Regions from separate parts of the Cytobacillus sp. ABV4_503 genome, predicted to be linked through region 2. Evidence: a T-box and tRNA genes for the amino acid it is inferred to sense, from the RefSeq annotation. Region 2 holds a T-box; the other holds one or more tRNA genes.
The links. A T-box is a leader RNA that pairs with one kind of tRNA and senses whether it is charged. The one in region 2 lies ahead of thrS (threonine--tRNA ligase), so its partner is inferred to be a tRNA-Thr.

Region 1 (15,338 bases), 4.7 Mb from region 2:
AGCATGCCCTGCATCATGTATGATGAAAAAAGAGAAATATATAGGGGTGACATTCATTGAAGCAGCTTCACATCCATGCAAAAAAAATACCTTATACATATAATCGGTTTTTCCGCCAATACCGCTTGCTGTCGAAGGGATTGGCGCATCATGTTCTGCTTGAAAGCGGACGTGGCGGCAGGTACAGTATCGCAGCCTTTGAGCCGGAAGCTATTTTAACAGGCAAAAATTCAGAACTTGAAATTGTAAGAAACGGCGAAAAACAGGTGCTGGAAGGCAACCCCCTTCATTTGATGCAGGAATGGCTGAATGACTATAAAGCAGAAAAGCTCGATGAACTTCCTGACTTTCAGGGAGGAGCAATCGGGTTTATCAGCTATGATTACGCACGTTATATCGAAAAGCTTCCAAATGAGGCTCAAGATGACCTGCAGATACCTGATATTCATTTTTTTATTTATAAAGAATGCTTTGTCTTTGACCACGAAACCGAAGAGCTCTGGCTGATTTTCTTATACGAAAAAGGGGAAGAGCACTCGATTGAGGAACGGGCAGAGAACTGGGAGCAGAAATGGAAGAGTGAAAGTAAGGAGCCTTCTGTGAAAGCGGAATACAATCAAGCAGAAAATACACTTGGTGTGTCCATGAATGAAGAAGAATTCATGGCTGCTGTCAGGAGTATTCAGGAATATATTTCACAGGGAGATGTCTTTCAGGTGAATCTCTCGGTACGCCAAAGCCAGCCAATTCATAATCAGGCAATGGATGTATACGAGCAGCTTAGAGCGTTAAACCCGTCTCCATACATGGGGTATTTTCACACGCCGGGGTACCAGCTTGTCAGCGGATCCCCGGAACTGCTGATTAAGAAAAAAGGAAACACCGTCAGCACGCGGCCGATTGCCGGGACAAGGTCCCGCGGGAAGGACCATGAGGAGGACCTCAAACTTGCCAGTGAACTGATTGAAAATGAGAAAGAGCGTGCAGAGCACGTGATGCTGGTTGATCTGGAGCGAAATGACCTGGGAAGAGTCTGCAAATATGGAACAGTTGAAGTGGATGAGTTCATGGTCATTGAAAAATACTCACATGTGATGCATATCGTCTCCAATGTAAAAGGAGAGCTGGCAGACGGGAAGAGTGCTGTTGATATCATTGACGCTGTGTTTCCTGGAGGGACCATTACAGGGGCCCCAAAGGTGCGGACCATGGAGATCATTGAAGAGCTTGAACCGGTCACAAGAGGCCCATACACCGGCTCTCTTGGCTGGATCAATTTCAGCGGCGACCTGGAACTGAATATCATCATCCGGACCATGCTTGTTAAAGAAGGACAGGCCCATGTGCAAGCTGGTGCCGGCATTGTTATTGACTCCAATCCTAAAAATGAATATAAAGAGTCGCTGAAAAAAGCAATTGCTCTTTGGAAAGCAAAAGAACTCGCAGAACTGGCAAAAGGGGATCAGCTATGATTTATATGATCGATAATTACGACTCTTTTACGTATAATCTCGTACAGTATCTCGGTGAATTAGGTGAAGAGCTGGTTGTAAAAAGAAACGATGAAACGTCTATTTCTGAAATTGACAGTTTGCAGCCAAAGTTTTTAATGATCTCTCCGGGTCCGTGCAGCCCAAATGAAGCAGGCATCAGCCTGGAGGCCATTGAAGCTTTTGCAGGAAAAATACCTGTCTTCGGCGTTTGTCTGGGACATCAGTCGATTGCTCAAGTATTTGGCGGTGATGTTGTGCAGGCAGAGCGGCTCATGCATGGAAAAACCTCTGACATTTTTCATGATGGAAAAACAATCTTTAATGGTTTGCCCAATCCGTTTCCTGCCACCCGCTACCATTCGCTGATTGTAAAAAAGGAGACTCTTCCAGATTCCCTTGAGGTTTCAGCCTGGACAGCTGAAGGGGAAATTATGGCCATTCGCCATAAGGAGCTTCCTGTGGAAGGTGTCCAATTCCATCCGGAGTCAATTATGACAACGGCTGGAAAGGAACTTCTTCATAATTTTATTCAGCATTACAAAGCTTCACTGCAGACAGAGGGGATGTAAACCTTGTATATATACATGAATGGTGAAGTTATCAGGAAAGAGGAGGCCAGGATCTCTCCTCTTGATCATGGTTTTTTATATGGTTTGGGGCTGTTCGAAACCTTCCGTGTCTACAATGGTCATCCTTTTTTACTGGATGACCATCTGGAGCGGCTGAACTGGAGCCTGGAAGTTCTAAAAATCGATGCAAGCTATAAAAGAGAACAAGTGCTTGGAGCGCTGGAAATGCTTCTTGAAAAAAACGGATACAACAATGCCTATATCCGGATGAATGTGTCAGCGGGAAACGGAGAAATTGGCCTGCAGACAGCTCCATACACAAGACCGAATACGATCCTTTTCTCCAAGCCGCTTCCTCAAAGGAATACGGGTGCAGAAAAGCAGGCAGTGCTGCTGAAGATTCCCCGCAATACACCAGAAGGGACAGAACGCCTGAAGTCCCATCATTATTTAAATAACATTCTGGCTAAAAAGGAAGCGGGAGACGACCCTGGCAAAGAAGGGATCTTTTTGACAAAGGAAGGTTTTTTGGCAGAAGGGGTCACTTCTAACCTATTCTGGATTAATGGAGGCCATTTATCTACTCCCTCGCTTGAATCTGGCATACTTAACGGCATTACCCGAAGATTTGTGATCAGGCTTGCAGAGAAACTGGAGATGAATGTGCAGGAAGGCATGTATAGGCCGGAAGCTATATTGGGGGCAGATGAAGTTTTTGTAACGAACTCCATTCAGGAGATTGTACCGATTTGCTCATTTGATGGCCATCCCATGCCGGGACTTTCCGGCAAAAAAACAAGAGAGCTCCAGCTTCACTATGAAAATCACTGTGAACACTTATGGAGCAGGTATGAACTGTAGGAGGATTCATAATGTCTAAAACAACAATTCAGTGTGGACCATATAGATTGGATTACGGAAAGAAAACCATTGTAATGGGAATTTTGAATGCAACGCCGGACTCCTTCTCGGATGGAGGCAAATACAGTCATCAGGATCTGGCAGTTAAGCATGCCCTGAAGATGGTTGAAAATGGAGCAGATATTATTGATGTCGGGGGAGAATCAACCCGCCCGGGATTTGATCCGGTGCCTGCAGCGGAAGAGCTGAAGCGTGTTCTTCCTGTCATTGAGGCGATTTCAAAGGAAGTAGATGTTCCGATATCAATTGATACCTATAAAGCTGAAGTCGCCAGGCAGGCCGTTGAAGCTGGGGCTCATATTATCAATGATGTCTGGGGTGCCAAAGCGGATCCTCAGATGGCATCAGTCGCAGCGGAAACGGGAGCGCCGATTATCTTAATGCATAACCGCAAAGATATGGAATACACTTCATTTTTCCGTGATGTCCTGAATGACCTGTACGAAAGCATCGCTCTTGTAAAGTCAGCCGGGGTTAAAGACGAGAACATTATCCTGGACCCTGGCATCGGTTTTGCCAAAGACTTAAATTATAACCTGCAAATGATGAGAGACTTGGACAAGCTAGTTGCCATTGGGTATCCTGTACTGCTTGGAACATCGAAAAAGCGGATGATCGGAACCATCCTGGACCTTCCGGTAGAGGAAAGAACGGAAGGAACAGGGGCAACAGTCTGCTACGGCATTCAAAAAGGCTGCCAGATGATCCGCATCCATGATGTAAAGGAAATGAGCCGAATGGCGAAAATGATGGACGCTTTAATGGGAAAAGGTGAATATATTGGATAAAATCTATGTAAACCGAATGGAGTTTTATGGCTACCACGGTGTTTTTCCTGAAGAAACACGGCTTGGCCAGCGCTTTGCGGTAGACCTTACCGTGGAAGCAGACCTGAAAAAAGCCGGGGAAACAGATAATCTTAATGACTCCATTAACTATGGCGAGCTGTATGCAGTATGCAAAGAGGTTGTGGAAGGAAAGCCCTTTAAGCTGGTTGAAGCTGTAGCAGAAAAGCTGGCAGCTGAACTTCTTTCGCGTTTTCCGCTTATTCTGCAGCTGACTGTCAAAGTAATCAAGCCGGATCCGCCTATTCCTGGCCATTATCAATCAGTTGCCATTGAAATTACGAGAGGCAGATCATGAAGAATTCCGCTTTTATTGCACTTGGCTCAAATATCGGCAGCCGGATTGAACACTTGAAGGAAGCCGTTGGGATGATTAATCAGCTTCCGGATACTGAAGTGGTAAATACTTCTTCTATTTACGAAACCGACCCGGTTGGGTATGAAGATCAAGAACAATTTTTAAATATGGCTATTCAAATTTCCACAGGATTAAAGCCTTTTGAATTGCTGGATGCATGCCTTGATATAGAATTAGAACTTGGAAGAAAAAGGGAAATCCATTGGGGCCCCCGGACAATAGACCTTGACATTTTGCTGTATAATCACGAAAATATTGAAACAGAGAAGCTTATTGTTCCTCATCCTCGGATGCATGAAAGAGCGTTTGTCCTTGTTCCTCTTTTAGAGGTTGATTCCAGCATCAGGCTTCCGAAGATGGAGAGGCCCTTAATTTCAATACTGGATGCTATACCTGACAGAGAGGGAGTACGGATATGGAAGCAGAAAAATGGGGAAGACGTATTCGCGCTTTTCGAAAATTAAAAGGATTTACGCAAGAAGGGTTTGCGAGAGAGCTGGGTGTATCGGTTTCAATATTGGGTGAAATTGAAAGAGGAAACCGCATGCCTGCACCGGCTTTAATTGAGCAGATCGCTCTGGCGCTTAAAGTAACACAGGAAGAATTAGCTCCAAGGCAGGAGCACGATTAATATATACGTTTGAATATTTTAAAAGGAGGTGGGTGCAATTTATGTTCAAAATTGGCGATATCGAGTTGAAAAACCGTGTTGTACTGGCTCCGATGGCCGGAGTGTGCAACTCGGCTTTCCGGCTGACTGTAAAAGAATTCGGTGCCGGTCTCGTGTGTGCTGAGATGGTCAGCGACAAAGGCATTGTCTCTAAGAACGAAAGAACCATGAATATGCTTTATATTGATGAAAGAGAAAAGCCGCTAAGCCTGCAGATTTTCGGAGGCGAAAAAGAAACGCTGGTAGAAGCAGCGAAGTTTGTTGATAAAAATACAAATGCAGATATCATCGACATTAACATGGGATGCCCTGTCCCTAAAATCACTAAATGTGATGCAGGTGCCAAGTGGCTCCTTGACCCGGATAAAATTTATGAAATGGTTTCTGTTGTAACGGACGCTGTCGAAAAGCCTGTTACTGTGAAAATGCGCATGGGCTGGGATGAAGATCACATTTATGCTGTAAAAAACGCTCAGGCTGTTGAACGCGCCGGCGGTAAAGCTGTAACCCTTCACGGACGTACGCGTGTCCAAATGTATGAAGGGAAAGCAAACTGGGATATCATTCGCGAAGTGAAGCATAACATTAACATCCCGCTTATCGGAAATGGTGATGTGCAGACACCGCAGGATGCCAAGCGTATGCTGGATGAAACAGGCTGTGACGGTGTCATGATCGGACGTGCTGCTTTAGGAAACCCTTGGATGATCTACCGCACAGTCAAATACCTTGAGACTGGTGAATTAATGGGCGAGCCTTCTGTGCGCGAAAAGATTGAAGTGTGCATTCTTCACCTGGACCGACTGATTTCACTAAAAGGCGAATTTATCGCTGTCCGTGAAATGAGAAAGCATGCAGCATGGTACCTTAAAGGAATCCGGGGCAATGCGAAAGTCCGCAATGCGGTTAACGAATGTGATACGAGAGAAGATCTTGTTACATTGCTGAACGCTTTGGTTATCGATGCAGAAGAAAAGGAAAGAAGCCAGACACAGGCTGGATAAGCGACGTAAAGTTTGACAGGCTGTCATTCTTTGCCTATAATACTTTTGATAAAAGGAAACTGCCAGTGCATGAACTGGCAGTTTTTATTCTATTTAAATATTTAGGATGTCTGATTTACTCACTTTGTGTAAAATAATAGTGATATACATTTTTGAAGGATCGCAGAATTGTGCATACATAAAAAGATTTACAAAATGGAGATGATTTCAGTGAGCCAGAGTCATGAAGAATTAAATGACCAGTTAAAAGTAAGACGCGAGAAAATGAACAGCTTGCGCGAACAGGGAATGGATCCTTTCGGGAAACGTTTCGACCGTTCACACCAAAGCAAAGAATTAATTAAGCAGTACGGTGATCTTGAAAAAGAAGAAATAGAAGAAAAGAATGTTTCTGTCACGCTGGCAGGCCGTATTATGACAAAGCGCGGAAAAGGGAAAGCCGGATTCGCTCATATACAAGATCTATCTGGACAAATTCAAATCTACATCCGCAAAGATGCAGTTGGGGAAGAGAGCTATGCAATCTTCGAATCTGCCGACCTGGGGGATATCATTGGGGTCAGCGGTACACTCTTTAAAACAAAGGTAGGCGAACTTTCTGTTAAAGCACAGGGATTTGACCTTCTGACAAAATCCCTGCGTCCACTTCCGGATAAGTTCCACGGACTTAAAGACGTTGAGCAGCGTTACCGTCAGCGTTACCTGGATCTAATTATGAGCGAAGAAAGCAAACAGACTTTCATCACAAGAAGCCGTATTATCCAATCTATGCGCCGCTACCTAGACAGCCACGGCTACCTTGAAGTTGAAACACCTATGATGCATTCCATTGCAGGGGGAGCATCTGCACGCCCATTTATCACTCATCATAATGCGCTGGATATGGAACTTTATATGCGTATCGCGATTGAGCTTCATCTGAAGCGCCTAATTGTGGGCGGCCTTGAAAAGGTATATGAAATTGGCCGGGTATTCCGTAATGAAGGTGTATCAACACGTCACAATCCTGAATTCACTATGATTGAATTGTATGAAGCCTATGCTGACTATAGGGATATCATGAGCCTGACAGAAAATCTTATTGCCCACATTGCCCAGGAGGTTCTTGGAACAACTACTGTGCAGTACGGTGAGTACGAAGTGGATCTAAAGCCTGAATGGAAAAGGCTTCATATGGTAGATGCCATTAAGGAATACACAGGGGTAGACTTCTGGAAAGAAACAAGCAAGGAAGAAGCCCAGCAGTTTGCCAAAGAACACGGTGTTGAAATCAAAGACAATATGGAATATGGACATATTGTTAACGAATTCTTTGAGCAGAAGGTTGAAGAGAAGTTAATTCAGCCTACATTCATCTATGGGCATCCTGTCGAGATTTCACCGCTTGCTAAGAAAAATGAAGAAGATCCACGCTTTACTGATCGATTTGAATTATTCATTGTAGCCCGCGAGCATGCGAATGCCTTTACTGAGCTGAATGATCCGATTGACCAGCGCGAACGTTTTGAAGCTCAGCTGAAAGAACGTGAAGAGGGCAATGATGAAGCTCATATGATGGATGACGACTTTATTGAAGCTCTTGAATACGGCATGCCGCCAACTGGCGGACTTGGCATTGGGATCGACCGCCTGGTCATGCTGCTGACAAACTCTCCTTCTATTAGAGATGTCCTGTTATTCCCGTTAATGCGCCATCGTTAATATCTATAAATCAAGACAGAGTACAGCGCGTGCTCTGTCTTTTTTGTTTTATATTGAGGAATTAGGATGTAAGATCTGCATAAATGATGCTTTTTTTCGAGCAGAATAATGGGAATATTTTTTCTTTCATTTTTGCGGATAAAAAAGAAAAAAACATATTGCATGTTGTCCTGCAAGGTGATATATTTATATTCGTTGCTGCGAGACAGCGACTTACAAAAAAAGATTTTCAAAAAAGTTATTGACTCAGATTACTGAATCTGATAAGATAATAAAGTCGCCTTTGAGCGGCGGATTGACCTTTGAAAACTGAACGAACAAAAACGTCAACGTTAATTCTTTAGTCTTTTTTGAAAAGACAACTTATGAGCTTAATCAACTCTTATATGGAGAGTTTGATCCTGGCTCAGGACGAACGCTGGCGGCGTGCCTAATACATGCAAGTCGAGCGGACAGATGGGAGCTTGCTCCCTGAAGTCAGCGGCGGACGGGTGAGTAACACGTGGGCAACCTGCCTGTAAGACTGGGATAACTCCGGGAAACCGGGGCTAATACCGGATGATTCTTTCCCTCACATGAGGGAAAGCTGAAAGATGGTTTCGGCTATCACTTACAGATGGGCCCGCGGCGCATTAGCTAGTTGGTGAGGTAACGGCTCACCAAGGCGACGATGCGTAGCCGACCTGAGAGGGTGATCGGCCACACTGGGACTGAGACACGGCCCAGACTCCTACGGGAGGCAGCAGTAGGGAATCTTCCGCAATGGACGAAAGTCTGACGGAGCAACGCCGCGTGAGTGATGAAGGTTTTCGGATCGTAAAACTCTGTTGTTAGGGAAGAACAAGTACCGGAGTAACTGCCGGTACCTTGACGGTACCTAACCAGAAAGCCACGGCTAACTACGTGCCAGCAGCCGCGGTAATACGTAGGTGGCAAGCGTTGTCCGGAATTATTGGGCGTAAAGCGCGCGCAGGCGGTTCCTTAAGTCTGATGTGAAAGCCCCCGGCTCAACCGGGGAGGGTCATTGGAAACTGGGGAACTTGAGTGCAGAAGAGAAGAGTGGAATTCCACGTGTAGCGGTGAAATGCGTAGAGATGTGGAGGAACACCAGTGGCGAAGGCGACTCTTTGGTCTGTAACTGACGCTGAGGCGCGAAAGCGTGGGGAGCAAACAGGATTAGATACCCTGGTAGTCCACGCCGTAAACGATGAGTGCTAAGTGTTAGAGGGTTTCCGCCCTTTAGTGCTGCAGCAAACGCATTAAGCACTCCGCCTGGGGAGTACGGCCGCAAGGCTGAAACTCAAAGGAATTGACGGGGGCCCGCACAAGCGGTGGAGCATGTGGTTTAATTCGAAGCAACGCGAAGAACCTTACCAGGTCTTGACATCTCCTGACAACCCTAGAGATAGGGCGTTCCCCTTCGGGGGACAGGATGACAGGTGGTGCATGGTTGTCGTCAGCTCGTGTCGTGAGATGTTGGGTTAAGTCCCGCAACGAGCGCAACCCTTGATCTTAGTTGCCAGCATTCAGTTGGGCACTCTAAGGTGACTGCCGGTGACAAACCGGAGGAAGGTGGGGATGACGTCAAATCATCATGCCCCTTATGACCTGGGCTACACACGTGCTACAATGGATGGTACAAAGGGCTGCGAGACCGCGAGGTTAAGCGAATCCCATAAAACCATTCTCAGTTCGGATTGCAGGCTGCAACTCGCCTGCATGAAGCCGGAATCGCTAGTAATCGCGGATCAGCATGCCGCGGTGAATACGTTCCCGGGCCTTGTACACACCGCCCGTCACACCACGAGAGTTTGTAACACCCGAAGTCGGTGGGGTAACCTTTTGGAGCCAGCCGCCTAAGGTGGGACAGATGATTGGGGTGAAGTCGTAACAAGGTAGCCGTATCGGAAGGTGCGGCTGGATCACCTCCTTTCTAAGGATATTTACATGAAACGTGACGTGTTTTGTTCGTTCAGTTTTGAGAGTTCAATCTCTCAATGAAAGATTCGTTCTTTGAAAACTAGATAATGTTAATGAAGAAGCAATAACCGAGTAATCGCCATTTTAGTCAATTCTCTCTATGTTAAATAGAGTTAAAAACCTTTGATGCTGTTCATCTTCGATGAACCCGTCAAATACGGTTAAGTTAGAAAGGGCGCACGGTGAATGCCTTGGCACTAGGAGCCGATGAAGGACGGTACTAACACCGATATGCTTCGGGGAGCTGTAAGTAAGCTTTGATCCGGAGATTTCCGAATGGGGAAACCCCCTATCCGTAATGGGATAGGATCTTTACCTGAATACATAGGGTATTGAAGGCAGACCCGGGGAACTGAAACATCTAAGTACCCGGAGGAAGAGAAAGCAAACGCGATTCCCTGAGTAGCGGCGAGCGAAACGGGATTAGCCCAAACCAAGAGGCTTGCCTCTTGGGGTTGTAGGACACTCTACACGGAGTTACAAAGGAACGAGGTAAATGAACAGGTCTGGAAAGGCCGGCCAGAGAAGGTAAAAGCCCTGTAGTTGAAACTTCGTTCCCTCCAGAGTGGATCCTGAGTACGGCGGGACACGAGAAATCCCGTCGGAAGCAGGGAGGACCATCTCCCAAGGCTAAATACTCCCTAGTGACCGATAGTGAACCAGTACCGTGAGGGAAAGGTGAAAAGCACCCCGGAAGGGGAGTGAAAGAGATCCTGAAACCGTGTGCCTACAAGTAGTTAGAGCCCGTTAATGGGTGATAGCGTGCCTTTTGTAGAATGAACCGGCGAGTTACGATTACATGCGAGGTTAAGTTGAAGAGACGGAGCCGCAGCGAAAGCGAGTCTGAATAGGGCGAATGAGTATGTGGTCGTAGACCCGAAACCAGGTGATCTACCCATGTCCAGGGTGAAGTCCAGGTAACACTGGATGGAGGCCCGAACCCACGCACGTTGAAAAGTGCGGGGATGAGGTGTGGGTAGCGGAGAAATTCCAATCGAACTTGGAGATAGCTGGTTCTCTCCGAAATAGCTTTAGGGCTAGCCTCATGTAGTAAGAGTCTTGGAGGTAGAGCACTGTTTGGACTAGGGGCCCCCATCGGGTTACCGAATTCAGACAAACTCCGAATGCCAAAGACTTATCCATGGGAGTCAGACTGCGAGTGATAAGATCCGTAGTCAAGAGGGAAACAGCCCAGACCACCAGCTAAGGTCCCAAAGTATACGTTAAGTGGAAAAGGATGTGGAGTTGCTTAGACAACCAGGATGTTGGCTTAGAAGCAGCCACCATTTAAAGAGTGCGTAATAGCTCACTGGTCGAGTGACTCCGCGCCGAAAATGTACCGGGGCTAAACGTATCACCGAAGCTGTGGATTGACATCTTCCGATGTCAGTGGTAGGAGAGCGTTCTAAGGGCGTTGAAGCCAGACCGCAAGGACTGGTGGAGCGCTTAGAAGTGAGAATGCCGGTATGAGTAGCGAAAGATGGGTGAGAATCCCATCCACCGAATGCCTAAGGTTTCCTGAGGAAGGCTCGTCCGCTCAGGGTTAGTCGGGACCTAAGCCGAGGCTGAAAAGCGTAGGCGATGGACAACAGGTTGATATTCCTGTACCACCTCTTTACCGTTTGAGCAATGGGGGGACGCAGGAGGATAGGGTAAGCGCGCTGCTGGATTAGCGCGTCCAAGCAGTTAGGCCGGTAACGAGGCAAATCCCGTTACCACACAGGCTGAGCTGTGACGGCGAGGGAAATTTAGTACCGAAGTTCCTGATTCCACACTGCCAAGAAAAGCCTCTAGCGAGGGAAAAGGTGCCCGTACCGCAAACCGACACAGGTAGGCGAGGAGAGAATCCTAAGGTGAGCGAGAGAACTCTCGTTAAGGAACTCGGCAAAATGACCCCGTAACTTCGGGAGAAGGGGTGCTCATTAGGGTGCATAGCCCTGATGAGCCGCAGTGAATAGGCCCAGGCGACTGTTTAGCAAAAACACAGGTCTCTGCGAAGCCGCAAGGCGAAGTATAGGGGCTGACGCCTGCCCGGTGCTGGAAGGTTAAGAGGAGAGGTTAGCGCAAGCGAAGCTTTGAATCGAAGCCCCAGTAAACGGCGGCCGTAACTATAACGGTCCTAAGGTAGCGAAATTCCTTGTCGGGTAAGTTCCGACCCGCACGAAAGGCGTAACGATCTGGGCACTGTCTCAACGAGAGACTCGGTGAAATTATAGTACCTGTGAAGATGCAGGTTACCCGCGACAGGACGGAAAGACCCCGTGGAGCTTTACTGTAGCCTGATATTGAATTTTGGTACAGCTTGTACAGGATAGGTAGGAGCCTGAGAAGCCGGAGCGCCAGCTTCGGTGGAGGCGTCGGTGGGATACTACCCTGGCTGTATTGAAATTCTAACCCGCGCCCCTGATCGGGGCGGGAGACAGTGTCAGGTGGGCAGTTTGACTGGGGCGGTCGCCTCCTAAAAAGTAACGGAGGCGCCCAAAGGTTCCCTCAGAATGGTTGGAAATCATTCGCAGAGTGTAAAGGCACAAGGGAGCTTGACTGCGAGACCTACAAGTCGAGCAGGGACGAAAGTCGGGCTTAGTGATCCGGTGGTTCCGCATGGAAGGGCCATCGCTCAACGGATAAAAGCTACCCCGGGGATAACAGGCTTATCTCCCCCAAGAGTCCACATCGACGGGGAGGTTTGGCACCTCGATGTCGGCTCATCGCATCCTGGGGCTGTAGTCGGTCCCAAGGGTTGGGCTGTTCGCCCATTAAAGCGGTACGCGAGCTGGGTTCAGAACGTCGTGAGACAGTTCGGTCCCTATCCGTCGTGGGCGCAGGAAATTTGAGAGGAGCTGTCCTTAGTACGAGAGGACCGGGATGGACGCACCGCTGGTGTACCAGTTGTCTTGCCAAAGGCATCGCTGGGTAGCTATGTGCGGAAGGGATAAGTGCTGAAAGCATCTAAGCATGAAGCCCCCCTCGAGATGAGATTTCCCATAGCGTCAAGCTAGTAAGATCCCTGAAAGATGATCAGGTTGATAGGTCAGAGGTGGAAGCGTGGCGACATGTGGAGCTGACTGATACTAATCGATCGAGGACTTAACCAAGTCATTGGTGAATACTCGGCAAATACTTCTTCATGCATTATCTAGTTTTGAAGGAACGAAGTTTCTTCAATCAAATAGTCCGGTGGCGATAGCGAGAAGGTCACACCCGTTCCCATACCGAACACGGAAGTTAAGCTTCTCAGCGCCGATGGTAGTTGGGGGCTGTCCCCCTGTGAGAGTAGGACGCTGCCGGGCGTATATTATGGAGGATTAGCTCAGCTGGGAGAGCATCTGCCTTACAAGCAGAGGGTCGGCGGTTCGATCCCGTCATCCTCCACCATACAACTTGCCGGTGTAGCTCAATTGGTAGAGCAACTGACTTGTAATCAGTAGGTTGGGGGTTCAAGTCCTCTCGCCGGCACCACTTCAACGAGCCATTAGCTCAGTCGGTAGAGCAGATTGCAGCATCAGTGAATTTCTTCATCTGAATAGCAATCTGTGACAAAGCGTTTAGCTTTGGAACATCTGACTGCACATAACAGGCTTTAGGAATTCTCATAAAATTATGAGCCATTAGCTCAGTCGGTAGAGCATCTGACTTTTAATCAGAGGGTCGAAGGTTCGAGTCCTTCATGGCTCACCATTTTAATTTCATATTGCGGGTGTGGCGGAATTGGCAGACGCACCAGACTTAGGATCTGGCGCCGCAAGGCGTGGGGGTTCGACTCCCTTCACCCGCACCATTCTTTAAGCGGAAGTAGTTCAGTGGTAGAACATCACCTTGCCAAGGTGGGGGTCGCGGGTTCGAATCCCGTCTTCCGCTCCATTTTTATGCCGGGGTGGCGGAACTGGCAGACGCACAGGACTTAAAATCCTGCGGTAGGTGACTACCGTACCGGTTCGATTCCGGTCCTCGGCACCATTTAATTTTATATTGCGCCCGTAGCTCAATTGGATAGAGCGTTTGACTACGGATCAAAAGGTTAGGGGTTCGACTCCTCTCGGGCGCGCCATATTACGGGGAGTAGCTCAGCTTGGTAGAGCACTTGGTTTGGGACCAAGGGGTCGCAGGTTCGAATCCTGTCTTCCCGACCATTAATATTGGGGCCTTAGCTCAGCTGGGAGAGCGCCTGCTTTGCACGCAGGAGGTCAGCGGTTCGATCCCGCTAGGCTCCACCAAAAAAACTTTCAAAAAAAGTTATTGACTCAGGTGTTTAAACCTGATAAGATAATAAAGTCGCCTCAAGCGGCGGATTGATCTTTGAAAACTGAACGAACAAAAACGTCAACGTTAATTCTTTAGTCTTTTTTGAAAAGACAACTTATGAGCTTAATCAACTCTTATATGGAGAGTTTGATCCTGGCTCAGGACGAACGCTGGCGGCGTGCCTAATACATGCAAGTCGAGCGGACAGATGGGAGCTTGCTCCCTGAAGTCAGCGGCGGACGGGTGAGTAACACGTGGGCAACCTGCCTGTAAGACTGGGATAACTCCGGGAAACCGGGGCTAATACCGGATGATTCTTTCCCTCACATGAGGGAAAGCTGAAAGATGGTTTCGGCTATCACTTACAGATGGGCCCGCGGCGCATTAGCTAGTTGGTGAGGTAACGGCTCACCAAGGCGACGATGCGTAGCCGACCTGAGAGGGTGATCGGCCACACTGGGACTGAGACACGGCCCAGACTCCTACGGGAGGCAGCAGTAGGGAATCTTCCGCAATGGACGAAAGTCTGACGGAGCAACGCCGCGTGAGTGATGAAGGTTTTCGGATCGTAAAACTCTGTTGTTAGGGAAGAACAAGTACCGGAGTAACTGCCGGTACCTTGACGGTACCTAACCAGAAAGCCACGGCTAACTACGTGCCAGCAGCCGCGGTAATACGTAGGTGGCAAGCGTTGTCCGGAATTATTGGGCGTAAAGCGCGCGCAGGCGGTTCCTTAAGTCTGATGTGAAAGCCCCCGGCTCAACCGGGGAGGGTCATTGGAAACTGGGGAACTTGAGTGCAGAAGAGAAGAGTGGAATTCCACGTGTAGCGGTGAAATGCGTAGAGATGTGGAGGAACACCAGTGGCGAAGGCGACTCTTTGGTCTGTAACTGACGCTGAGGCGCGAAAGCGTGGGGAGCAAACAGGATTAGATACCCTGGTAGTCCACGCCGTAAACGATGAGTGCTAAGTGTTAGAGGGTTTCCGCCCTTTAGTGCTGCAGCAAACGCATTAAGCACTCCGCCTGGGGAGTACGGCCGCAAGGCTGAAACTCAAAGGAATTGACGGGGGCCCGCACAAGCGGTGGAGCATGTGGTTTAATTCGAAGCAACGCGAAGAACCTTACCAGGTCTTGACATCTCCTGACAACCCTAGAGATAGGGCGTTCCCCTTCGGGGGACAGGATGACAGGTGGTGCATGGTTGTCGTCAGCTCGTGTCGTGAGATGTTGGGTTAAGTCCCGCAACGAGCGCAACCCTTGATCTTAGTTGCCAGCATTCAGTTGGGCACTCTAAGGTGACTGCCGGTGACAAACCGGAGGAAGGTGGGGATGACGTCAAATCATCATGCCCCTTATGACCTGGGCTACACACGTGCTACAATGGATGGTACAAAGGGCTGCGAGACCGCGAGGTTAAGCGAATCCCATAAAACCATTCTCAGTTCGGATTGCAGGCTGCAACTCGCCTGCATGAAGCCGGAATCGCTAGTAATCGCGGATCAGCATGCCGCGGTGAATACGTTCCCGGGCCTTGTACACACCGCCCGTCACACC
Region 2 (15,338 bases):
CAATTTTATCCCCCTTTCGAAGGGGTGACTAAGAAAAGTCAAGTTGACCCTAAGGGTTTGATTCACCTTTCATTGTAACATACATATGTAAGTAAAGGTACCTTAAAGGGGATAATTGGAAGTTGGTGCACCCATTATGTTTACAGGCTATAAAAAAGGTGATGTACAAGGAAAGCCCAAAAGGAATAAAATCCTTCTGAGCTTGAAAGGTCTATCTGCCGGCGTTTATTTCATTATTGAATCGTTCGATTACTTCCGGTATGCTCATCACACCGATATTTCCCTCTTTACGTTTTCTCAGCGAAAGGGATTGCTGCTCCATTTCCTTATCACCAATCACCAGCATGCAGGGAACTTTCTGTTTTTCGGCTTCTCTGATCTTGAGTCCCATTTTCTCTGTTCTGAAGTCGACTTCAGAACGGATACCAGCTGATTCAAATTGTGATTTTACATAGTCTGCATATTCTGCATGGGCATCTGAAATGGGAATGATTTTTGCTTGAACAGGTGACAGCCACAGTGGGAAATCGCCAGCAAAATGTTCAATTAGAATGGCCATGAATCGCTCAACTGAACCAAAGATGGCCCTATGAATCATAATGGGAAGGTGAAGTTTGTTATCTTCGGCAACATAAGCACAATTAAACTTTTGCGGCATTTGAAAATCCAGCTGGACAGTACCGCATTGCCAGCTTCTTCCGAGTGAATCCAATATATGAAAGTCAATTTTCGGCCCGTAAAACGCCCCATCACCAGGATTAATCTGATAGTTAACCCCTTTGTTTTTTAAAACAGTTTCTAAAGCCCCTTCAGCACGTTCCCACATTTCCTTTGATCCCATGTATTCCTCCGGGCGTGTTGAAAGTTCAACTTTATAGTCAAAACCAAAGTGGGAGTAGAACTCGTCAATTAGGACAAGTATTTTATCAATCTCTGCTTCAATTTGATCAGCCCTCACAAATAAATGAGCGTCATCTTGAGTGAACGACCGGACTCTTAACAGTCCATTTAAAGAACCTGAGAGTTCGTGTCTGTGGACTAATCCGAGCTCCGCATAGCGGAGAGGCAATTCTCTGTAGCTTCTCCGTTTGCTATTGAAAACCAATATCGCACCGGGGCAGTTCATAGGCTTTATCGCATAATTTTGTTCATCCACATTTGAGAAATACATATTTTCATGATAATGATCCCAATGGCCGGATTGTTCCCAAAGTTCCTGTTTCATCATAATCGGTGTCTTAATTTCCTGATAGCCTGCCCGCTGGTGTTTTCGTCTCCAGTAACCTTCAAGTTCATTTCGCATCACCATTCCATTTGGCAGGAAAAAAGGCATTCCTGGGGCTTCCCCCATGGATGTGAAAAGCTCCAGTTCTTGACCTAACTTTCTATGATTTATTTTTTCTGCTTCCATTTTCAATTCCTCCTGATTTTTAGTTATAAAAAAAGACCACACTCCTCCCAAACATAGGGACGAGTGTGGTCGTGGTGCCACCCTAATTCCATAAAGCAATCGAAAAACTGCTTTATGCTCAAAAAGATAACGGATCCCCCGATTATGGATACTCTGAAATGAACATTTCCCCATAATAGCTCCAAGGCGGTAAATCACTCCCTTTTCTTCAAGGCTTTCAGCCGGTGGCCCTGATCTCTGGAAAGAAGATAAAGAATGATTCATGTCCTTTTCAACGCTTAAACTTATAGTTTTAATTAAAATAAAAAGCCGCACTCATCCCAGCAAAAGGGACGAGTGCGGCCGTGGTTCCACCCTAATTCCATAAAGCTATTGAAAGACTGCTTTATGCTCATAAAGATAACGGGTTCCCCGATTATGGATACTCTGAAATAGATCATTTCCCCATAATAGCTCCAAGGTGGTAAATCATTCCCTTTTCTTCAGGGCTTTCAGCCGAGGGCCCTGATCTCTGAAAAGAAAACAAAGAAAGATTCGTGTCCTTATCAACGCTAACTATATAGTTTTAAATAAAATAAAAAACGCACCCATCCCAGCAAAAGGGACGAGTGCGGTCGTGGTGCCACCCTAATTCCATAAAGCATTCCGAAAGACTGCTTTATGCTCAAAAAGATAACGGATAACCCGATTATAGATACTCTGATTAGATCATTTCCCCATAATAGCTCCAAGGCGGTAAACCAATCTCTTTTCTTCAGGGCTTACAGCCGGTGGCCCTGATCTCTGGAAAGAAAAATAAAGAAAGATTCGTGTCCTTTTCATAGCTCATATTGAATATTTTTACTGATTTTAATACACATTTTGGAAAAGGTCAAGAGGGTTAATAAAACTTTTGGACCCTAATGAAACAACCCCGATTCCTTCGATTTCTTCATCAGTGCTTTCGTTTTTCTGCTTAATGGCTCTTTCAGGAAGATTCCAATTAATAGTGCAATGAAACCGATTAGCATTAGACTCAGGAGGTCTCTATATACTCTCTCCCAAACAATGCCTCCAACAGCTTCTCTCATTAAATCAATGGCATAAGAGAAGGGCAGGAAGGGGTGGATGGTTTGGAAAAATTCAGGAAGCAAGGCGGTCGGATAGGTTCCGCCAGCACCCGCAATCTGAAGCACCAGCAAGACAATCGCCATGGCTTTTCCGACATCGCCAAATACAGATACTAATGTATAAACAATTAATATAAACACTAAACTGCTAATCAGTCCAAACAGGATAAACCATACCGGTTCTGCCACATCCACACCCAGAATGAAGATATCTCCTATTGTCACCACAAGAGTCTGTGCAAAACCGATGCTTAGGAAGGTGAGCAGTTTGCCGAAATAGATTTGTTTTCCCGTAAAGTCTTCAGGATGATGGACATCTGTAGCCAAAAGGGAAATTAATAGAAGGGCTCCTACCCATATCGCAAGTACGGTATAAAAGGGAGTCATGCCTGTTCCGTAATTTTGGATTGGGAATAGACTGTTTTTATTGAGGAGAACAGGTTCCTCGAAGAAATCCTTCTCTGCCTCGGGATCATTTTGCAGCAGCTCAATGATCTCGTTGATGTCTGTCTCGCCCTGGATGTCCCGAATCCGATCGGCTAATTGATTGATCTTTTCGCTTACATATGGAAACTCTCCGATGATGTGCTTAAGCGTTTTTTCTCCTTCACCTAAGTTCCCCTCTGTATTAGCAAGGATTCTTTCGATTTCAGGAATGGCAGATTGTATTTCAGTCAGGATATTCCGGGCATTACTCAATGTTTCCTTGGCGCTGGCCACTTCCTGCTTGATGGATGGGCTGATGTTTTCATTATATTCTTTAACGAATGCGTCGATCCTGCCTGCAGCTGCAGCTGAATTTTCCTGAAGCCGGGTGATTAGATCATCCGCTTCCTGCTGCTTGTCTGAAAGAAAGGCATTGACCTTTTGTCCGTTTTCCTGGATCGTCTGCAGTTCCTGTTTTACTAAGGCTAATTGTTCCAGAGCCTGATTGATTTGTTCCTGATTCTGGCTTGTGCCTTGTTCCTTATTGGATTCCTGCAGCTGCTTTAGTGCTGTTCCGATAGTCTCAATATTCTGAAGTGAACCCGCTATCTGCTCTTTGATTTGATTGCTAATTTCCTTTCCGTGGTCCAGGTTCAAATCAGAGGATTGAACCGAAGAGATAAAATCGTTCACCTTTACCGCCATATTCTGGACCTTCTCCAGATTCTCCTGAATCTGGGGCTCCATTGCATTCAGGCGATTCTCAGCCTCATTTATAAATTTCATCGTTTCATTAATGGTCTGCAGACCGTTTCCTGTTGCGCGTTTGGCATCAGGAACGAGTGCTTGTGCCTTATCAATCATTTTTTGGGCATTTTCTGCATCTGACAGGGAGCTGCTTAATAAGGAATGGATTTCAGGAAGCTTTTCCTCCATTTGAAAAACATACTCTTCGAACCGCTTTATATCCGGAAGGTCTTTTTCAATCTCCAGACCCAATTCATTAAACTTCTCAAAAATAGTGCCGTTAACGGTTGAGATGAAATTGCTTGTAACCGTATCGACTATCCCGCCTGCACCCTTTTCTGTGATTTTAGGTGCAATGGCATTGATTTTTTCATTCACATAATACTCGATTTTCGCTTTTTCGGGCTGATTGTCAATGACAGTTCCCAGCTTCTGAGAGAAATTTTCCGGAATCACAATGACAGCAAAATAGTCGCCGTATTCCACCTTATCCATTGCGTTTTTGCGGTCATTAAAGTGCCAGTCCATATCATTATTCTTCTTTAGTTCCTTGACGATGTCATCTCCAATATGTATGTCCTTATCACGAACCACTGCTCCGGCATCTTCATTCACGATTCCTACTGGAAGCTGATCCGTTTGACTATAGGGATCCCAGGAAGCCTCGATGTTAAACCAGGCATACAAAGAAGGGAGCAGCGTCAAGCCTCCGATTAATACTGCCGCCACCCAATTCGTAAAAATACTTCTAATATCCATTTTATAAATTTTCCACATGCTGTTCAGTCCAATCTGCCCGTCTTCTTATAGATTTTGTGAATAATCCATTAAATATATTCAGGACCGCTGTTAACAACAATTTTATACCTTTAAAAAAACTGGGTAAAAACAGAAGGGGGAGGGAAATTCAATTAGGGGCTAAAGGAGCAGGCTCATTCGGACAAGAGGAGAAGAAACCTGAGCGAACGAGTCCGGACTTGGCGCTCCTTCAGACAGGGGGAGCTGCGAGCGAACAAGTCCGATTTTTGGTGCTCATTCAGAAAGTTAAATGATCCAGCTTCCCTGCTTAAGAACTCATTACTTTTATAAAATCTTCAATAAATCCCTGATAATTAAAATCCAGAAAAATATTTTTATTCTTTTCAGAAGGCTTGGAACTGACTCTGAAATCAGCAATGGACGTACCTCTTCCTTCATCCGCTGTTAGTATTTTCACATCTCTTCTAATAGAACGTCCCATTTCCGGGTTGACCATGAGGAAGAGAGTTACAACATCATGTAATGGAGCACCGTTAATTCCAGGAATAAGTTTTTTATAGGCTTCTATATAATATTCCATCACTTCATCCATAATTTGAATCACTGGATTGTCAGTCATTTCCTGAATCATTTTAATATGCTCCATTGTGATGATAGCTTTGTTCGTGACGTTAAGCGGAACTACATAGATGTTATCTAAATTTGCCAATACTAGCTGAGAAGAGATAGGGTCACCATAAAAATTGGCTTCTGCTGAGGGTGTTACATTACCAGGAACCAGAAAAGCCCCACCCATTATAAAAAATTCTTTAATGTTGTCTGAAATATTTTCCCCTAATATAAATAGTGCAGCTAATGAGGTATTTCTCCCCACATCTACTATAGTTACGTCCTGGTTCTCCCTTATAATGGTGTAGAGCTCCGAGAAATTGGTCAGTTCCCCTTTTGCATCCTCTGGAGGCCGTATAGGGCCCAATCCCTCCTCTCCATGAATTTCAGGATAGAACCTGGGAATTTCCCCTGATGAAGGGCTATTAGCTCCTCCGATAATAGGGATATCCGGTCTGCCGGCCAGTTTGAGCAAATAGGCGATGTTATCTGTTGCCTGTTCTTTTGTAACGTTCCCATAACTCGATACGATAGCTAGCACATTTATGCTTGGATTAAGAAGGGCATATATGATGGCAATGGAATCATCAATCCCTGGGTCAGCAAACAAAATGATGTTTTTCATTTTCTATTCCCCCAATACTAAATATCCATTTCTATAACATATCAAATAGGGAAGCGGGTTATGTCATAAAGGTGGTTAACTTTAGGTGAAAAAGCTGTCAGGGCAGGTCTGATAATATTTGCAGAGGCTTTCAACATGATATTGACAAACATTTCAAAAAAATATATGATAAAAATCCTGCCAATTTTACATTGGCCTAAGGGGACTGTGAAAAGTTCATTCTTCTTTGAAAAGGATGGGTAACTATGAATAAAGAGCAATTGATGGAAAGTGCACGCAGTATGAAGGAGAAAGCCTATGCTCCCTATTCCAAATTTCCGGTTGGAGCAGCATTATTGCTAAAAGACGGCACTGTCATTAATGGAGTGAATGTGGAAAATGTTTCGTTAGGTGCAACGAATTGTGCCGAGAGAACAGCTATTTTCACTGCAATTGCGAACGGTTACAAAAAAGGTGATTTTCAAGCTATTGCTGTAGCGGGCGATACGGCAGATTTTCTTCCGCCATGCAGCATCTGCAGACAAGTGTTAGCCGAGTTCTGTATGCCGGATATGCCAGTTTACTTAACGAATGAGAAAAAAGAAATCTTAGAATTGACATTAAAGCATTTATTGCCGTATGCATTTACGGATTTAGAGATGTAAAATAAATGGAGGGCAAGCTTTGAGAGATATTCATCAAAGCTTGCCCTCTTATTTTCTCGTGAACTAGTCTTCACCTGCAATAACCACTCTGTTTCTTCCCTCGTGCTTTGCCTTATATAACGCTTGGTCAGTTCTGTTCATTAATTCCGAAAAGCTGCCGGCTGCAGCGGGAAAGCTGCCGATTCCCATCGATACAGTGATTGGGTTTCCGGATGGGCTTGTGGTGCATTCAGTTGTTTTCCTTATCCGTTCTGCAACGATTTCGGTAATGTGAATACCGGTTTTGGGAAGGATAATTAAAAATTCTTCCCCGCCAATGCGGAAGCACAAATCACTTGCCCTCGTTTCCTTCTTAACCAATGCAGACAGAAATTTCAACACTTCATCTCCAACTTGATGCCCAAATTGGTCGTTTACAGCTTTAAAATGGTCAATATCAAATAAGATGATTGAGTATATATCAAAATCATTAATCTTTTTTTCTAAAAAGCGGCGATTATAGAAGCCAGTCAGCGGATCCAGATTCGATTCACTCTCCGCATCAGTCAGTTTTGTCTGATAAAAATCAACAGCTACTAATATAGCACGCTTCAATTCCTTTAACTCATAATACCAGCCGGGAATGTAGGGCGCAGGGCTCGATGGTTCTGTGGTAACCTGCTTTGCGTAAGAAGCTAAATTCCTGATGGGGTTCACTATTTTTTTCATCATGATCAGGGTCAGGACAAAAACAAACATCATAAATGGAATGGCTATCAGGGTAACTTGCTTGGCCATTTCCATGGCTGGCTTCATCACAGACTTTTTAGGAGTCTGGGATATAATTCCCCATTTACTTGTTGAGGTAGCAGAGGCATATCCGGCAAACATGGATATACCTTTGGTATTCGTGACTTCCTGATTTCCGTTCTTTCCTTCTAAAACTTGCTGTACAACTTTGTTTTCTTTCACATTATCGTTAATTCTATTTTTATCCGGGTGATATATAATATTTCCTTCAGAATCAACCACATACACATATGAATCGTTTTCATGCTTGGGATGCTGCCCCAGAACCTTGATCAGACTGTTTTCTTCATGTAAATAGATAGTTCCGGCAAGAAATCCCCCATATGATCCATTATCATCAAAAACAGGGACAGAAATAAGCATTATTAATTTTCCGGTCACACCTACATATGGCTTTGATATTAAAGGAACTTTCTTTTCCAGAGCTTCATTTGCACCGACACTGTTCAGTTTTGTCCCCTCTAAAGCCATATCAGGTGCAGATGCTGCAATACGACCAGTTTTGTCCACAAAAAATATAGAATTAAAAAAGGTAGTCGACTGCAAAATAAATTCTAACTCCTCATGGATTGCATGGGAATCTGCAGTCAAATAATCCTCATTTTTTGCTTCCATCGTCAGATTTTTAATCATATTTCCAAATAAAGAATCCGTTGTAGCTGCCAGTTTTTGAGCATAATATTGATTCTCTATTAAATAATTTTTCTCCAGGTTGTTCTTGCTTACCACTGCACTTGAAATGATACTTCCGGCTAAGGTGCCGAGCATAGCGAAAGCCAGTAAACTCAAAATAAGCCACTGGATGCTTAATCTAATAGGTTTTTTCATATCTCTTCACCAATAAAAAAAGTGCTATTTATAGTACAAATAACCTAATAGAATATACCATATGACTTTTGAGCCTCACAACATTCAATAAGCAGGATTTCCAGGGTGGAGATTGTGGAAGCAGTTCTTTTCTATAGAACTAGCGGGATTAATAAGAAGGATTTTCCAATAATTTATAGAAATCATTTTCGGCAGGAGAATTTAAATATAAATTTATCAGAGCATGAAGTATAACACCTGCTTACTATGCAAGAGGGCCCATTCAGTGATTTTACGAGCATGGTCTTCTTGTTAAAGTGGAACTTGGCTATTGTGAGGAGGTGATGACATGGAAGAAAAGGATAAAAATCAAGTGAATAAAAAAGCGATGTGGACAATTTGGGGTTTAGCATTTGGTGCAGGTGTGGGGGCAATATTGGGAATCGCAGCATACAATCAGCAGTGGCTGGGTTGAGTGAAGGGGTTTAAGAACAGGGTTCCCACATCTAAAAGTGTAGGAACCATTTTATTTTATCTATCCATATCTATAGCAAATGTTTCCTTAAGTCCCTTCATTCCATGAGGGGTTATTTTGATGGCGCGGGTTTTAGGGATGCGCTGTATCCAATTTCGTTCCAGAAGTTTCTCCAGGATGGCATTCCCCAGTGCGCCTGCAAGATGATGGCGTCTTTCGCTCCAGTCCAGACATTTATGGGAAAAAGAGCGGCGCTTCTTTTTCAATGAGGTCAGGTCTATTTGCATGGAGTGAAAAAATGCTTTTCCATCTTCCGTAATATTAAATGTATCATCTTCTTCTGTAATAAATCCTTTTCTTTTTAACGATTCAGTTAGCTGCACACCTAAATTTCCAGCGAGATGATCATAGCACGTCCTGGCAAAGCGGATCGCTTTATCTTCAGAGGCATGTTTAAAAGATTTAATTTCTGCAGCAGGCGCAATAGATAGAAAGGATTCCATCACTTGGGCAACTTCTTGATTCATGATGCCATAATATCGGTGCCTTCCCTGTTTTTCTGCTGAAACCACTTGAGCATCCAGCATTTTTTTGAGATGAAAGCTGGCCGTTTGCGGTTTAATCCGGGCCATATGGGCCAGTTCATTTACGGTGTGATACCGGCCATCCAATAAGGCGGTTAGTATGGCTGCCCGACTTGGTTCACTGACCAAAGAAGCGACTTTTGCTACATTTGAATTCATATTCATATCTTATTCCTCCATGTAATCCATATTTCGATGATAATTGAAATATTTACCCCTTACAATGATATTCGTAAAAAAGTTCAGGAGGAAACTGCAATGAAAAAGGAAGAAAACCAAATAATCACCAAGTCGATTCAGCCTAAAATCTTATATTATGGAACTCCAGTGATATTGTTAACAACACTTAATGAAGATGGGACATCCAACATTAGCCCCTTATCCTCGTCATGGGCATTAGGGGAATGCATTGTCCTTGGAATCGGGGAAGGGGGAAAAGCATTGGATAACCTTCGCAGTCATCCTGAATGTGTTGTAAACGTTCCTCATCCTGGCCTTTGGGAGAATGTAGAAGCTTTAGCCCCGCTGACAGGCAAGAACCCATTACCGGAATATAAAAGGATCAATTCATTCCGTTTTGAAAAAGATAAATTCTCAGCAGCCTCCCTTACGAAGAAGGAAGCAGAAATTGTAAAGCCCTTTAGAATCCTGGAATGTCCACTTCAGATCGAGAGCAGGGTGGAGCACATTCGAGTTCCGGAACATGACTCTCACTTTGCCATTGTGGAAGTAACGGCATTAAAGGTCCATGCGCATACATCCATCCTTAAGGATGATCATCATGTGAACCCTCATGAATGGAGTCCCCTCATTTATAATTTCAGGCACTACTATGGACTGGGCGAACATCTGGGGAAAACATTTCGGGCATAGTTCTATGGAAATTAATCACTTTTGCTAACTGTTTAGAAATATTTTATACATATTTTAGAAAGTTTTAAGATTTATGTGATATAGTTCTTTTAATTTCTTAATCTGGATAATAGGGTTTATAAAATTATCTTGAATGCTAAGAATAAGATATGATCTGATGAAAATTTTTATAACAGAGTGAGTGAAACAGATGTCCATTAAAATGAGGTTTCTGCTGTCTTATATTGGAGTGATACTTTTTTCGATCACTTTATTATTGGCAGCAGGTTTTTTAATTATTTTTGCCATAACAGGTGATGTAAGATCTATAGAGCATCTTTATAAAAAATCGTATATACAAAAACCTTTAACAACAGTTGAAGAAAGTGTGTTTCTCGATTTAAAGCTTTTTGCTAAAAATAATCCGAAACAGCTCCTAAATGAAAAGGAGCTTAAAAAGATTGAGAAAGAGGATATCGACATTGTTGTTAGAAAGGGCACAAAAGTTGAGTACGCTTCCCCTGCTCTTAACAAGCAGGCATTGGTTGAATCTCTTCCGGGGTTTGAAGAAACAAACATTAACACGCGAGATACCATTAAACTCAACGACTATTTATTTACGTATGTGAAGTTTGATTTTTATTTTCCGGATAAGAGGGAAGGAAGTGTTTTCGTATTAAGAAAGGCCAGTTCCTCTGCTGAACTCATTCGAGAATTGTTCCCTATTTTATCCGGACTTTTACTGTTCCTGTTTATTATGATTATTGGTATATTGAATTATTTAGTTTCGCGAAGCATTATTAAACCTATCTCATTTCTTAAAGAAGCTGCCGAAAGAATTAAATCAGGAGATTTAAATTTTGAAATCAAGGCGACTTCAAATGATGAAATCGGACAGTTAAACAGGGCGTTTGAGGAAATGAGAATAAAGCTAAAAGAATCGATAAGCCTCCAGCTTCGGTACGAAGAAAATCGAAAAGAGCTTCTGACCAATATTTCTCATGATTTGAAGACACCTATCACTTCGATTATTGGATATGTAGAGGGGATTAAAGATGGTGTAGCCAATACCCCTCAGAAGATGGAAAAGTATTTGTCGACTGTGTACTTAAAAGCAATGGACATGGATTCATTAATTGATGAGCTGTTCCTATTTTCCAAGCTGGATTTAAAAAAAGAACCATTCCACTTTGAGACTATCGAACTGGATAAATATATGAAAGACTATGCAGAAGAACTTTATTTGGATTTACTTCAGCAAGGAATCCATATGGAGCTTCATCTTTTGAATAAACCAATCTGCGTGAAAGCGGATAGAGAGAAATTGAAACGAGTATTGGCCAACTTAATAAGCAATTGTGTTAAATATATGAACAAAGACAGGAAGAAGATTTCTATTTCTCTTCATGAACGATTAGGCGATGTAATTGTTAAAGTAGAAGATAATGGGCAAGGGATAGAACCTTCTGCCTTGCCAAATATTTTTGAACGTTTTTACCGTGCTGAACAATCAAGAAGTTCCGAGACAGGCGGAAGCGGCTTAGGACTTGCGATCGCGAAACAAATAATTTTGGAGCATAGAGGAGAAATCTGGGCTTCAAGCGAGATAGGTAAAGGTACAAGTATATTCTTTTCCCTAAAGAAAGGTGAAAAAACATGAAAAAAATATTGCTTATTGAAGATGACGTTAGTATTGCAGAATTGCAAAGAGATTATTTAGAAATAAATAAGTTTCGTGTCGATATTCAACATTTTGGTGATGAAGGACTCCAGCAGGCTCTTCAAGAGCACTATGATTTAATTATTTTAGACATCATGCTTCCAGGAGTAAATGGGTTTGAAATATGTAAACAGATACGCGCAGTTAAAAACATTCCTATCTTGTTTGTGTCAGCTAAAAAGGAGGATATCGATAAAATTCGGGGTCTCGGTTTAGGGGCGGACGATTATATTACCAAGCCTTTTAGTCCGAGTGAGCTGGTAGCCAGGGTGAAAGCACATCTTGAGCGATATGAGCGTTTAGCTGGAAAGCAAACTCAAACAAATACGATTTTCGTTCATGGAATATCAATTGATAAGTCAGCGCGCAAAGTTTATATTGACGGAGAAGAAACTCCGTTTACAACAAAGGAATTTGATTTATTAGTATTTCTTGTCATGCATCCAAATCAAGTATTGAGCAAAGAACAGCTTTATGAAAAGATTTGGGGGCTGGAGTCAGCTGCAGATGTTTCAACAGTCACCGTTCATATCAGAAAAATACGAGGGAAAATAGAAGGAGACCCTGCACAGCCGAAATTCTTGGAAACCGTTTGGGGAGCAGGTTATCGATTCAATGTTTAATTTATTTTATGTATTTATTTAGACCCGTCACAAATGTGGCGGTTATTTTTTTATAAATATGAAGAAAATTTCAGATTAAGTTTATCTTTCTTTAAGAATTTATTTAGAGGGAGTTTATATTTTGGTACTAACATAATAGAGGCAGTAACTAATCAGAGTCATTTTATTTAAAGAAGATAGGCAGGTGAAGCAGATGCGGGGGTGGCTAACAATAGTGATTGGAGGCTTGATCCTCCTTCAAGGCTGTGTCTCGGATAATAATGCAGATACAAAAACACAGGAAATAGAGGTAAGGGAAGATATGGATATGAGTGAATTATTGCTTCAAGCTGCAGAGCGCAGAGAAACAGAAACAATAAAGAGATTGATTGAGGAAGGTGCTGGTCTAAATAAGAAGGACTCAGACGGACGAACTGCTGCAATGATTGCAGCTTACAATAATGATGTCGAAACCGCTAAAGCCCTGATTAAAGCGGGGGCGGACGTCAACATTCAGGATAACATGAAAAACAACCCTTTCTTATATGCCGGTGCAGAAGGGTATGTTGAGATTCTAAAGCTTACGATCGAAGCAGGTGCTGATCCGGCGATAGTGAACCGTTATGGTGGAACTGCATTGATTCCTGCTTCCGAACATGGCCATATAGATGCTATCAAGGAGCTTCTGTCCAAGACAGATATTGATGTAAATCATGTAAATGATCTCGGCTGGACAGCTTTATTGGAAGCAATTATTTTGAATGATGGAAATGTAATACAGCAGCAAACTGTGCAATTGCTAATCGATGGCGGGGCGGATGTGAATATTCCGGATGGAAATAATGTAACTCCTCTGCAGCATGCACGTGAGAAAGGATTTAAAGAGATTGAACGTATTTTGTTAACAGCAGGAGCAAAATAGGCCTGTAATTATTAAGATCCACTAAAAATGAGAATGAGGTGTCATAAAAATGAACAAAAAGGCAAAAGCAATAACATCAATACTTCTTGGATTTACATTAGTAGCAACGGGGTGCAGCGCTGGTGCAAACGCCCAGGAAAATCATAGTAAGCAGAAGCAGGAACAAGCGGTTAAAGAGACTAAAAAGAATCAATTAACCAAGGGACAGGAAATGGCTAACATTCTCAGCAGCACAAATTGGCAAGGTACAAGAGTGTATGACAAAAATAAGAACGACTTAACAAAAGAGAATGCAAACTTCATTGGTCTTGCGAAATATGATGTGAAATCAGGAAGATATGAATTTTTCGATGCGAAGACAGGCGAAAGCCGCGGCGATAAGGGAACTTTCTTTTTAACCAATGATGGGAAGAAGAGAATATTAATTTCAGAATCAATGAATTATCAAGCTGTTGTCGAAATGACAAAACTATATAAAGATATTTTCACTTATAAAAGAATAGGAAAAGACGCTAATGGCAACGACGTAGAGGTATTTGTTGAACATGTTCCATATAAAGGAAATGGGCTTTCTTTTACTGATCCGGACAAGCAGCTGGACGCTGTTACGGGGGATATAGTTAATGACACAGATGGAGATAAGATTCTAGGCAGCACCCTCTGGAACGGGACAAAGGTATTAGATGAAGACGGCAATGATGTAACAAAGTATAATACGATGTTTATAAGTCTGGCAAAATTTGATGACAAAACGAATAAATATGAATTTTTCAATCTTGAAACAGGAAAAAGCCGCGGTGATTTTGGCTACTTCGATATTGTTAACGAAAATAAAATAAGAGCCCATGTTTCAATTGGAGCTAATAAGTATGGTGCAGCGCTTGAACTTACCGAACTAAATAAGAATAAATTTACGTATAAAAGAACGGGTAAAGACAAAGATGGCAAAGATATAACGGTGTTTGTTGAACATGAACCTTATAAGGGTGATTTTAAACCGAAATTCACTAAATAATAAACATCAAAAAGGAATGGATTTTCCGTTCCTTTTTGTTTACTTTAAACATAAACTTTTCTTATTGGAAATCAATAGTATGTTTAAAAAAAAGCATACCAATGCAATGAAAGAAGGAAATACTAAAGAAGAAACGAATGAAATTAAAGATAGATATAAATAGATTTAATGGGGGATGCTATGTCAAAGTATATTAGTATTTTTTTCTTATTTGCAATCGTAAGTGTCTTACTCTTTTTTATATTTGGTTCAGTATTCATGGGTGGAGGCAACCCGGCAGAAGAAAGTGTTTATATATTTGGAACAATAGTTGTATTACTGCTATCGTTTATAATATCACAGCTTTTCTATTTAATAGATTTGTTTAAGAACCGGTAATTCCCTGTCTTTATGACTATACAAATATATTGAAGAAAAGTATCATTTTTTGGGGAGTATGCTGAGGAGAGTTGCTATGTGTATATAGTTAATAAGACAATCAATGCAATAAAGTCCGATCGGTTAGATAATCATGGATTCTTTTAATTGGAAGAATAACTATTAGATTGAGGTGTCATGAATGATATTAGTCAGTTCTTGTTTAGCAGGGTTGGAAGTGAGATATAACGGCACTCATTGCTTAAATCAAAGGATCCGTCAAATGCTGGACCAGAAGCAGGCAATCACTGTTTGTCCTGAGGTGCTTGGAGGTTTTTCAACACCAAGAGAACCTGCTGAAATAATAGATGGTGATGGAGCAGATGTTCTTGATGGCAAAGCTAAGGTAATTGAAAAATCAGGCAGAGATGTTACGGATTTGTACATAAAAGGAGCCTATATGACGCTAAGAAAAGCCCAAGAACTGCAAGTTACCACAGTGGTGCTAAAAGAGTATAGCCCCTCCTGTGGAAGTTCCATGATTTATAACGGCGAGTTTAAGGGCAACAAAATACCTGGAGATGGAGTTACGTCGGCCTTGCTTAAAAGGAATGGCATTAACGTAGTATCAGAAGAATGTTTGGCTGATTTACTTGGATGACGGAGCTCCTGGTTAGTTCCGATTACTATATTGCTGTCTTTAATGTTCAAGTTGAAAGCCTGAACCATTCTCATGCTTTGCTAAAATGCAGGCAGAGTCTAAACGGCTGAAGCAGGTTATGCTGAGCAAAAGATTTGGCCTAGTTATTTAACCAAGACCGGCTTGCCAAGTTCATCAAATGCATGCTTAAAGTCAAATGCGAAAGAAGCAGGCCCATGCTGGAT

Region 1: it encodes a tRNA-Thr, which carries the amino acid that the T-box ahead of thrS (threonine--tRNA ligase) is inferred to sense. The anticodon was not compared.

Annotation. Positions count from the first base shown of each region.
Region 1 covers NZ_JBSWTH010000001.1:4,968,539-4,983,876, forward strand. The annotation lists gene pabB (aminodeoxychorismate synthase, component I) at 57-1,472, shown strand; gene pabA (aminodeoxychorismate/anthranilate synthase component II) at 1,469-2,062, shown strand; gene pabC (aminodeoxychorismate lyase) at 2,066-2,923, shown strand; gene folP (dihydropteroate synthase) at 2,935-3,771, shown strand; gene folB (dihydroneopterin aldolase) at 3,764-4,126, shown strand; gene folK (2-amino-4-hydroxy-6-hydroxymethyldihydropteridine diphosphokinase) at 4,123-4,650, shown strand; gene ACXAD1_RS24800 (helix-turn-helix domain-containing protein) at 4,602-4,817, shown strand; gene dusB (tRNA dihydrouridine synthase DusB) at 4,859-5,860, shown strand; gene lysS (lysine--tRNA ligase) at 6,062-7,561, shown strand; rRNA gene ACXAD1_RS24815 (16S ribosomal RNA) at 7,945-9,494, shown strand; rRNA gene ACXAD1_RS24820 (23S ribosomal RNA) at 9,701-12,636, shown strand; rRNA gene rrf (5S ribosomal RNA) at 12,715-12,831, shown strand; tRNA gene ACXAD1_RS24830 (tRNA-Val) at 12,841-12,916, shown strand; tRNA gene ACXAD1_RS24835 (tRNA-Thr) at 12,925-13,000, shown strand; tRNA gene ACXAD1_RS24840 (tRNA-Lys) at 13,144-13,219, shown strand; tRNA gene ACXAD1_RS24845 (tRNA-Leu) at 13,235-13,319, shown strand; tRNA gene ACXAD1_RS24850 (tRNA-Gly) at 13,328-13,402, shown strand; tRNA gene ACXAD1_RS24855 (tRNA-Leu) at 13,410-13,498, shown strand; tRNA gene ACXAD1_RS24860 (tRNA-Arg) at 13,513-13,589, shown strand; tRNA gene ACXAD1_RS24865 (tRNA-Pro) at 13,595-13,671, shown strand; tRNA gene ACXAD1_RS24870 (tRNA-Ala) at 13,680-13,755, shown strand; rRNA gene ACXAD1_RS24875 (16S ribosomal RNA) at 13,919-15,338, shown strand, end outside.
Region 2 covers NZ_JBSWTH010000001.1:305,592-320,929, forward strand. The annotation lists gene ACXAD1_RS01640 (cyclic-phosphate processing receiver domain-containing protein) at 1-3, opposite strand, end outside; gene thrS (threonine--tRNA ligase) at 212-1,411, opposite strand; T-box leader at 1,464-1,695, opposite strand; T-box leader at 1,737-1,969, opposite strand; T-box leader at 2,009-2,242, opposite strand; gene ACXAD1_RS01650 (YhgE/Pip domain-containing protein) at 2,311-4,470, opposite strand; gene ACXAD1_RS01655 (nucleoside hydrolase) at 4,760-5,686, opposite strand; gene ACXAD1_RS01660 (cytidine deaminase) at 5,932-6,330, shown strand; gene ACXAD1_RS01665 (sensor domain-containing diguanylate cyclase) at 6,394-7,947, opposite strand; gene ACXAD1_RS01670 (hypothetical protein) at 8,276-8,401, shown strand; gene ACXAD1_RS01675 (ArsR/SmtB family transcription factor) at 8,458-9,150, opposite strand; gene ACXAD1_RS01680 (flavin reductase family protein) at 9,244-9,858, shown strand; gene ACXAD1_RS01685 (sensor histidine kinase) at 10,049-11,497, shown strand; gene ACXAD1_RS01690 (response regulator transcription factor) at 11,494-12,180, shown strand; gene ACXAD1_RS01695 (ankyrin repeat domain-containing protein) at 12,374-13,081, shown strand; gene ACXAD1_RS01700 (DUF4822 domain-containing protein) at 13,131-14,096, shown strand; gene ACXAD1_RS01705 (2-thiouracil desulfurase family protein) at 14,656-15,114, shown strand; gene ACXAD1_RS01710 (DUF3291 domain-containing protein) at 15,258-15,338, opposite strand, start outside.